3 regions of the Janthinobacterium rivuli genome follow, and region 1 is predicted to be linked to each of the others. Evidence: predicted binding sites of a transcription regulator. Region 1 holds the regulator's gene; each other region holds the start of a gene.
The links. The regulator sigma-54, encoded in region 1, starts transcription at its own class of promoters, with help from an activator protein. The targets are predictions, from matches to a motif close to TGGCANGNAANCTGCTTT.

Region 1 (3,389 bases):
TACCCCCGCCCCGGCCTGGAACGGCGCCGCCAGCGCCTTGATGGCCACCGGCAAGGCCTCGCCCGGCGTCGATTCGAACAGGGCCAGCAGCGCCCCCATCTGCGCCTCGGGCAGGTAGACATCGGCCAGACCCGTGTACAGGGCGTCGGCCGCGTTGATGGTCAGGCCCGTCAAGCCCAGATACAGGCCCAGTTGGCCGGCCAGGCGGGACAGGAAATAACTGCCGCCCACGTCGGGGAACAAGCCAATATTGACTTCCGGCATGGCCATGCGCGTGCGGCCCGTGACGATGCGCAGGCGGTTGCCGGGCCCGGCTTGCGCCACGCCCATGCCGCCGCCCATCACCACGCCGTCCATCACGGCAATATACGGTTTCGGATAGAAATGAATCACATGATTTAAGGCGTATTCTTCCGTAAAGAAATCTTCCAGCAAGGCGCTGCCGCCTTGCGGCGTGGCCAGTCCCGCATCGTAAAAGAAGCGGATGTCACCGCCGGCGCACAGGGCTTTTTCGCTGCTGGAACGGATCACCACGGCGTCCACGTGCGGATCATCGCGCCAGGCCAGCAGGACCGCGCTCAAGGCACGCACCATCTCCAGCGACAGGGAATTCAAGGCTTTCGGACGGTCGAGCACGATGTGCCCGGTGCGGTTGCGGATGGAGGTCTGGACGAAGTCGCTCATGGCAGGCAGGAAAGAAGTGAAAGTGCAAACATTCTAGCGCCTGCGCGGGGAAGATTGCGTTCAACAGGTCCAGGCGCAAAAAAGGGCGCAAGATGTGCGCCCTTAGTTGATCACAACTGCTGGAAGCGGGTGGCCTTAAACGGCGACGACGGCGTCTTCCTCGGAGTTGTCTGGCAGATGCTTGATCGCCTCTTTACCGTGCCCTTGCACTTTGGTTTTGTACTTCATCACTTGCCTGTCCAGCTTGTCGATCAGGGTATCGATTGCGGCATACAGGTCATGCGCCAGGCTTTCCACATAGACGGTTTTGCCACTCAGACGCAGGTTGACTTCAGCCTTTTGACGTTTTTCTTTCTCTTTGAGGTTATCCACGGTCAGAATCACGGCGATATCGATAACTTGATCGAAATGACGTTTCACACGCTCCAGCTTCGTTTGTACGTATTCACGGATGGCTGGTGTCACTTCGAGATGATGTCCGCTGATGGTGAGATTCATACACACTCCTAAAGATGATCGGGTTCGTGCGGTCCATCCTATCCGGCCCGCAGAGGAACCGAAAAAAACTTACAAACACTTACGCAGGCTCACTGGCGGAATTTTCAACGCTTCCCGGTATTTGGCAACAGTACGTCGCGCAATCACCATGCCTTGTTCCCCCAGCATGTCCGCAATCTTACTGTCGGATAAAGGATTTTTAGGGTCTTCTGCTCCTGTCAGTTGCACGATCAATGCCCGTATCGCCGTCGATGACGCTTCGCCCCCCGCTTCGGTGGCGACGTGGCTACCAAAGAAATATTTCAACTCGAACATGCCGTGCGGGGTCAGCATGTACTTTTGAGTTGTTACCCGCGAGATAGTACTCTCGTGTAAACCCAGTGTATCAGCTATTTCACGGAGCACAAGGGGGCGCATGGCAACGGCCCCATGCGAGAAAAAGTTCTTTTGTCTTTCTACTATCGCCTGTGCCACGCGCAGGATGGTGTCGAAACGCTGGCGCATATTCTTGATCAGCCACTTGGCTTCCTGCAACTGTGCGCCCATGGCGCCCTCGCCCTTGCCCTGCTTGAGCAGGTTGGCGTACATGGCGTTGACGCGCAGGCGCGGCATCACATCGTTGTTCAGGGTCACTTGCCAGCCATTGCGCGCGCGCTTGACGACGACGTCGGGCACCACGTAATCGGACACGTCCGAGGCGAACACGGCGCCCGGATGCGGATTGCACTGGCGAATCACCGTCTGCGCTTCGCGCAAGTCTTCCTCGTCGCAATCGAGGGCTTTTTTCAGCTTGTTGAAATCGCGCTGGGCAAACCAGGCCAGGTGCTTTTCCACGATGACGAGGGCCATGCGCCGCGTCACCATGGCGATGTGCGGCAAGCGCTTGATTTGCAGGGCCAGGCATTCGGACGCATTGCGCGCGCCCACGCCGGGCGGATCGAAACTTTGCAGCAGCGACAAGGCCGTGCGCATCTCGTCGGCGTCGATTTCCAGCTCTTCCGGCAGGCGCGCCAGGATGTCGTCGAGCGACTCTTCCAGGTAGCCATTGTCGTCGAGCGCGTCGATGATCAGCTCGACCAGCGCGCGGTCGCGCAATTCGAGCACCGTCACGCGCATCTGCTCCATCAGGTGTTCGCGCAGGGTGCAGTGATGGGCCTCCAGCTGCGGACGCGAATCTTCGTCGTCGGGCGCCTTGCCCCGGCTCGCCTCGCTCCAGTCGCTGTCGCCGCCCTCGGCTGCGGCCGGACTGTCGCCCGCCTCGCCATCAAAAGTTTCCGCTTCGGCCGGCGCGGCGGGCGCTTCCTGGCCTGGCGGCTGGGGCGGCGCTTCGGCCGGCGCCGCCGTGGAACTCAAGGCGCCATCGGACAGCAGGCGCAGCGAACGGTCGAGCGGATCGTCGAGGCGTTCGAGCAAGGGATTGTCCGTCAGCAGTTGCTCTAGCTCCTGGTGCAATTCCAGGGTAGACAATTGCAACAGGCGTATCGATTGCTGCAACTGCGGCGTCAGTGCCAGGTGCTGCGAAGTGCGCAGCTGCAATGATTGTTTCATTGGCTTACATGCGGAAGTGTTCGCCCAGATAGACCCGGCGTACCGACTCGTTCGCGATGATGTCGTCGGGGCGTCCCGACGCCAGCACCGAGCCCTGGTTGATGATGTAGGCACGGTCGCAGATACCCAGCGTCTCGCGCACATTATGATCGGTGATCAGCACGCCGATATTGCGCTCCTTCAAGAAACGCACGATGCGCTGGATCTCGATCACGGCGATCGGATCGACGCCGGCGAACGGCTCGTCGAGCAGCACGAAACGGGGATCGGTGGCCAGCGCGCGGGCGATTTCCACGCGGCGGCGCTCGCCGCCAGACAGGGACAGGGCCTGGTTCTCGCGCAGCTTTTCAATCTGCAAGTCGGCCAGCAATTTGTCCAGGCGCTCCTCGATCTCGGCCTTCTTCAAAGGACGGCCTTCGACGGTCTGGATTTCCAGCACGGCGCGGATATTGTCTTCCACCGTCAGCTTGCGGAAAACGGACGCTTCCTGCGGCAGGTAAGACAGGCCCATCTGCGCGCGGCGGTGAATCGGCAGGCTGGAAATGTCCACGCCGCTGATATCGATGCTGCCGCCGTCCGACGGCACCAGGCCGACGATCATGTAGAACGAGGTGGTCTTGCCGGCGCCGTTCGGGCCCAGCAAACCCACCACTTCGCCG
Region 2 (3,389 bases), 2.6 Mb from region 1:
GTGAATCAGTCTCCGCCCGCGCGGCGAACGGATGGCTGAAAGACGGGCTGGACAGCCCTTATTTATAGCTGCGCAGCAGCAGCCAGGCCAGGCCGCAACCCGCCACGGCGCACGCCAGCGCCAGCGCCAAAAGGTTTTTGCTGGTGATCACAGGCCGCCGGCCCAGGTAGATTTTGTTATGCAAGGAATTGCCCACGATGGTCTCCTGTACAAGAATTTTTATGATGTCTCATTATAAGAACAGAATCGTGACGGCCGCATGACACTCGACAGTTAGCGTTTGATTTGTATCCAGTCGGCAACATTTATTGACGTTTTTGTTGTTTAAATGGCGTGGCGCCGGCGGCCGCCCCGCAGTCCATTTCCGATAGGAAATAAACGCGGCGCGCGTCCCCCCTCCGCAGGCCATGGCGCGGTGCAACGGTCCGAAAACCGCTCAATGCATTTTCACGGGCGGCGGCGGCGGCGTCGGCTCCTCGACCGGCACGGGATCGATGTGGGGCGGCTGTTCCGGCGGCGGCGTGAGCGGGTCGCCTTCCGGCGGTGGCGGCATATCGGGTTCGGGCGTGCTGTGCGCACGCAACGGGTCAAGATGGAATTGTGGCTGCATGGTGGCCTCCTTTGCCCCACTGTAGCCGATGCGGCCAAATCCTGGCGCCCGCCAGTGGCACGCTGCAGGGAACTAAACGGCGTGGCGCCACTCCAACTTGACAAGCATCCCCTCCAGCTACGAGTGCAAGCGATTTCCATGGCGCGCAAGAAAATCCTCTTTATGGCCGAGGCAGTGACCCTGGCCCACGTCGGCCGTCCCCTGAGCCTGGCCCAGGGCCTGGACGAGGACAAGTACGAGGTGCATTTTGCCTGTGCCGACGGCTATGACTTTTGCTTCAAGCAAGCGCCCTTCCGGCGCTGGCGCATCGACAGTATTTCATCGCTGCAATTTCTGCAGGCGCTGGCGCACGGCAAGCCCGTCTATACGGAAAGTACGCTGCACGCGTATGTGGAAGACGACTTGCGCCTGCTCAATGCCGTCCAGCCCGATCTCGTGATCGGCGACTTCCGCCTGTCGCTGTCGGTCAGCGCGCGCCTGCAGCGCATTCCCTACATTACCGTCAGCAATGCCTACTGGAGTCCCTGGGTGCGCCAGCACTACACGGTGCCCAGCCTGCCCCTGACGGGCATGCTGCCCATCTGGCTGGCCGATCCCCTGTTCCGCCTGATCCGCCCGCTGGCCTTCGCCTCGCACGCCGTGCCCCTGAACCGCGTGCGCCGCCGCCATGGCCTGCCATCCTTGGGCAGCGACTTGCGGCGCATCTATACGGATGCCGACCGCACCTTGTACGCGGATATTCCGCAACTGTTTCCGCCGCAAGCCATGCCGGCCACGCACGACTACCTGGGCGCCGTCATCTGGGCGCCGCCGCTTGATTTGCCCGACTGGTGGCAGCGCCCGGAACTGAGCAGCGGACGGCCCATCATCTACGTCACCCTGGGCAGCTCCGGCCAGGGGCAATTGCTGCCACGCGTGCTGCGCGCGCTGGCGCCCCTGCCCGTCACCGTACTGGCGGCCACGGCCGGCACCATCCGCGTCGACGCCGTGCCGCCGAATGCCTATGTCGCGCCCTTTCTGCCCGGCGACGCGGCCGCCCGGCGCGCCAGCCTGGTGATCTGCAACGGCGGCAGCCCCACCAGCCAGCAGGCGCTGACGGCGGGCGTGCCCGTCATCGGCATCGCCGGCAACCTTGATCAATTCCTCAACATGCACGGCATCGCCGGGGCCGGTGCCGGCCTGCTGCTGCGCGCCGACCGCTTCCAGGAAACCGCCCTGCGCCATGCCGCCACGCGCATGCTCGACGATGGCCGAGCCAGGCTGGCGGCGCGCCAGCTGGCCACGGCCATGCGCAACTATGTGCCAGGGCAACGCTTGCTGCCCCATATGCACGCCCTGCTGGGCTCGTTGCCACCAGGCGGCCTGCCTTGACGGGCGGCGTCGGTTTTTCTTACAGAGCGTCCGACAACACCTGCAGAACGTCAACAAAAGCACGCCAAGTCCTTGATTTCAATAGAACCTCATGCGTTGGCATGGAAGTCGCTTAGATCTGGCCATGAGCACCTGCCGACAGGACTCAAGCAAGACTCCCAGACTCACTCAACCACGAGGTGAATACAATGAAACTCTCGAAACTGAAACTGCTCCCGGCCGCAGCGGCACTGGCCATGCTGTGCGCCGCCGGTAGCGCACAGGCGGGCGCCTACGGCTATTCCTACAACAACATCTTCGGCCTGGTGATCGCCGTGCCAACGGGCCAGATCACGGTGGCCAACAGCACCACCATCTCGCGCAGCACGGCCACCCTGAATGGCGTAAGCGTCATCAATGGCGGCTCCGGCTCGCTCGATGCCCCGCGCGCCAACGTCGGCGCGGTCACCAAGGGCGAGAATGACTTCACGCAGCAAGGCCCCACCAACACCTATTCGCGCGGCGATGCGCAGATCGTCAGCACGCAGTTCCCCTCGTTCCCGCCCGGCTCCACCTCCACCCAGGTGGTGAACGTGGCCGAAGCCCACCTCGCAGGCCCCGCCGGCACGGCCGATGCTTCCGGGCGCAACGGCTCGACCACGGGCTTTTCCGTCGATTTCATCGTCGGCTCACCCACGGCAACCTTGAGCTTTGACTTCCTGGCCTCGCCCTTCATGCAAGTCTTCCTGCAAAGCACGGTCGGCCAGCTATCCACCGCCACGGCCAACCTGGTCGTCACCTTCACCATCACGGATGCGACCGGTGCGACGGTGTTCAACTGGACGCCCGATGGCGCGATCGGCTCGGGCATCTTCGGCGGCACGGAAAACGCCGATGGCGCCAACCTGAACACCAGCCTGGCGACCAATTTCCTCACGCGCGGCAACCTGTTCACCTACGACCCTTCCGGCTGCGGCACGCCCACGGGCACCGGTGTCGGCACGGTGTGCGGCAGCAACTTCAGCTCCGTCAGCAATGCCTTGACTGCCGGCAACTACACGCTGACCCTGAATGCGGTGGAAAGCGTGGATCTGGTGAAACAGCAAGCGACACCGGAACCGGGCACCCTGGCCTTGCTGGGCCTGGGTCTGGCTGGCCTGGGCTATGCCCGCCGCCGCAAGGTTGCCGCCTGAACCAGGCAACAGGGGGGATTCACAGGCGAGGAGGCTCTCCTCGCCTTTTTTATGTGGCAAACCTGTCGGTTTTCCTTACAACGCGACCGATCAGGAGATGAGGATTTTCATGACTATATTTTCTTGCACCCGGCTGCCAACAGTCCTGTTAGCTTTTCTGCTGCTGGCCAGCAGCGGCACTGCCAGTGCCGCCGCCTACGGTTATTCGTACACCAGTGTCTTTGGCCTGGTCATCA
Region 3 (3,389 bases), 630 kb from region 1:
GATCTGCTTGCGGTGGCCGTCGGCGTCCTTGTCGCCCTCGAAGCCTTCGAGGATGTCGAAGCAGTGCAGGTAGCCGTGCTCGGTCGCCAGCTTGGCGGCGTGGCGCGAACGCACGCCGGAGCGGCACAGGAACAGCAGCACCTCGTCCTTGCCGGCCTGGGCGGCCAGCTGCGCGAGGAAATCGGGATTCGGCACGCCACCGGGATAGGTGGCCCACTGCACCGCACCATGCTGGGTATCGGCGATGTCGACCCGGCCCACCCAGTCGCGCTCGGCATTCGTGCGCACATCGATGAGCTTGACGGCGGGATCGCCCTGCAGCAGGTCATACGCTTCCTGCGGCGTGACGGCGCCGGCATACGGCGTACCTTCATTGGCCCGGCTGCGGGCGGTGGTCAGGATGTCGGCGGCGGTGGTCATGGCGTCCTCGATGAAAGTGGGCAGGTGTGGACGATTATAGTGCGCCGTCCGCGCCTCGCAAACGGAAAACCATGGTGCATCGCGTATGCACCACAACGAGGCATTTTTCAAGAATCGGCACAAAATGCACGATAATGGTGCGTTATTCGTTTTTTGCACTTGCTTAGTGCATTCTTGATTTGACGCAAACGCAGCAGGAAAATCGCGGGCAGGAAAACTTTCACTGGCAAGGCCGGGTTTTGACCTGGGCCGCCACATCCCATCAGAAGCTGGCATGGAATCTGCTATGATCCTTATGAGTTTTGGTGGCACGCAATGTTTGCTTCGCTTCATCAGCCCAGACGCACTAAGGTCGGCTCACCCCACATTCATTTAGGAGATACGCATGGCAATGACAGCCGCAGAAGTCTTGAAGATGGTAGAAGAAAACGAAGTCAAATTCGTTGATTTCCGCTTTGCTGATACCCGTGGTAAAGAGCAGCACGTGACGGTTCCCGTGTCGCACTTCGACATGGACAAATTCGAGTCGGGCCACGCCTTTGACGGTTCTTCGATCGCTGGCTGGAAAGGCATTGAAGCGTCCGACATGATCTTGCTGCCGGATCCAAACACGGCCAATATCGACCCGTTCATGGAAGAAACGACCCTGTTCATGCAGTGCGACGTGATCGAACCGTCGGACGGCAAGGGCTACGACCGCGACCCGCGCTCGATCGCGAAACGCGCCGAAGCCTATCTGAAATCGTCGGGCATGGGCGACACCGCCTACTTCGGCCCTGAGCCAGAATTCTTCATCTTCGACAGCGTGCGCTGGAAGATCGACATGTCGGGCTGCTTCGTCAAGATCGGTTCGGACGAAGGTTCGTGGTCGACCGGCAAGGACATCGAAGGCGGCAACAGCGGCCACCGTCCTACCGTCAAGGGCGGCTACTTCCCCGTGCCACCAGTGGACAGCTTCCAGGACATGCGTTCGGAAATGTGCCTGATTCTCGAGTCCTTGGGCATCCCGGTTGAGGTACATCATCACGAAGTGGCCGGCGCCGGCCAGAATGAAATCGGCACCAAGTTCTCGACCCTGGTCGAGCGCGCCGACTGGACGCAAAACCTGAAATACGTGGTGTGGAACGTGGCGCACAGCTATGGCAAGACCGCCACCTTCATGCCGAAACCTATCGTTGGCGACAACGGTTCGGGCATGCACGTGCATCAATCCGTATGGAAAGATGGCAAAAACCTGTTCGCTGGCGACGGCTATGCCGGCCTGTCCGATTTCGCCCTGTACTACATCGGCGGCATCATCAAGCACGCCAAGGCACTGAACGCGATCACCAACCCGGGCACCAACTCGTACAAGCGTCTGGTACCAGGCTACGAAGCACCAGTGAAACTGGCGTACTCGGCGAAAAACCGTTCCGCCTCGATCCGTATCCCGCACGTGGCCAATCCAAAAGGCCGCCGCGTCGAAGCGCGCTTCCCGGATCCACTGGCGAACCCGTACCTGTGCTTCGCCGCACTGCTGATGGCTGGCCTGGACGGCGTTGCCAACAAGATCCATCCGGGCGAAGCCGCCTCGAAAGATCTGTACCATCTGCCGCCAGAAGAAGACGCACTGATCCCGACCGTATGCGCTTCGCTGGAAGAAGCTCTGGATGCACTGGACAAGGACCGCGAGTTCCTGACCCGTGGCGGCGTGTTCAGCGATTCGATGATCGACGCTTACCTGGAACTGAAAATGCAGGACGTACAGCGCATGCGCATGACCACGCATCCTGCCGAGTTCGACATGTACTACTCGCTGTAATGGCGCCACGCCGGCAATGTGCCGGTAGTGAATAAAAAACGCGGGTGAGGCGATGGTCTCGCCCGCGTTTTTTTATGCAGTACCAATGCGGCGCCAGTACGGTGTTGTATAGTCGGCCAAGGATTGATACGGCACGAGCCGACAGGAGTGAAGATTGACCAAGCATTACAGAATGGCGCTGATGGCAGGATTGCTGGGCGCGGCGGCACAGGCGCACGGGCAGCTGTATGTCTGCGCCGATGCGCAAGGACACAAGACGTACACGGACAAGCGGGCTGGCGCGCATTGCCAGCTGCTCGATTTGCCGGGCGCCATGACGGAGCCGCCACGCAGGACGGCGCCGCTGGCCGGCGCGCCGGCCCGGCCCGCCACGCAGGCGGCGGCCACGGCTGCGCCTGCCGCTGGCGCGTTTCCCAAGGTCGATGGCGCCGAACAGCGCGCGCGCGACCTGGACCGGCGCCAGATCCTGCAGGACGAATTGCGCAGCGAAGAGCAGAAGCTGGCGGCGCAGCGGCTGGAATTCAATGCCGGCCAGCCCGAGCGCCAGGGCAATGAGCGTAACTATGCGAAATACCAGGAAAGAGTGGCGCAGTTGAAGGACAACATTGGCCGGACACAGCAGAACGTCGAGGCCCTGAAACGCGAGATCGCGAATATTCGGTAAAGCACATGACACTAGACAACCATTCCAGCCGTCCCGCCCACCTGGCCGGCCTTGATTTGCTGGCCTCGGCCGTGATCCTGCTCGATGGCGATGGCCGCATCAGCTATGCCAACGCGGCGGCGGAAAACTTGCTGGAAAGCTCATTGAAGGCCTTGTCGCGGCAAAAGCTGACGGCGCTGTTCTTGAATCCCGAGGAGCTGGCCGGCATTTGCGCGCAGGCGCTCGAACATAAATTTTCCGACTTGCGCCAGGATCTGAGCCTGGAGCGCCTGGGGCGCGAGCCGCTGCGCGTGCACAGCATCGTCAGCGCGCTCGACGCGCCGCGCGACGGCGTGCTGATCGAGCTGCGCGAAAACGTGCAGCAATTAAAACTCGACCGTGAGGAGCGCATCCTCGACCAGAGCCAGGTCAACAAGGAGCTGATCCGCAACCTGGCGCATGAAATCAAGAACCCGCTGGGCGGCATCCGCGGCGCGGCGCAGCTGCTGGAGCTGGAATTGCCGG

Region 2: a site for sigma-54 is predicted at 2,079-2,096, ahead of P9875_RS20625 (EDSAP-1 family PEP-CTERM protein). Genes of this name have one in related genera too.
Region 3: a site for sigma-54 is predicted at 691-708, ahead of glnA (type I glutamate--ammonia ligase). Genes of this name have one in related genera too.

What each region holds. Positions count from the first base shown of each region.
Region 1 covers NZ_CP121464.1:817,619-821,007, reverse strand. The annotation lists gene P9875_RS03670 (enoyl-CoA hydratase/isomerase family protein) at 1-684, opposite strand, end outside; gene hpf (ribosome hibernation-promoting factor, HPF/YfiA family) at 820-1,182, opposite strand; gene P9875_RS03660 (RNA polymerase factor sigma-54) at 1,252-2,730, opposite strand; gene lptB (LPS export ABC transporter ATP-binding protein) at 2,735-3,389, opposite strand, start outside.
Region 2 covers NZ_CP121464.1:4,527,130-4,530,518, forward strand. The annotation lists gene P9875_RS20610 (hypothetical protein) at 59-196, opposite strand; gene P9875_RS20615 (hypothetical protein) at 437-610, opposite strand; gene P9875_RS20620 (glycosyltransferase) at 749-1,981, shown strand; gene P9875_RS20625 (EDSAP-1 family PEP-CTERM protein) at 2,170-3,153, shown strand; gene P9875_RS20630 (EDSAP-1 family PEP-CTERM protein) at 3,263-3,389, shown strand, end outside.
Region 3 covers NZ_CP121464.1:1,449,297-1,452,685, forward strand. The annotation lists gene P9875_RS06585 (rhodanese-like domain-containing protein) at 1-420, opposite strand, end outside; gene glnA (type I glutamate--ammonia ligase) at 806-2,221, shown strand; gene P9875_RS06595 (DUF4124 domain-containing protein) at 2,403-2,885, shown strand; gene glnL (nitrogen regulation protein NR(II)) at 2,891-3,389, shown strand, end outside.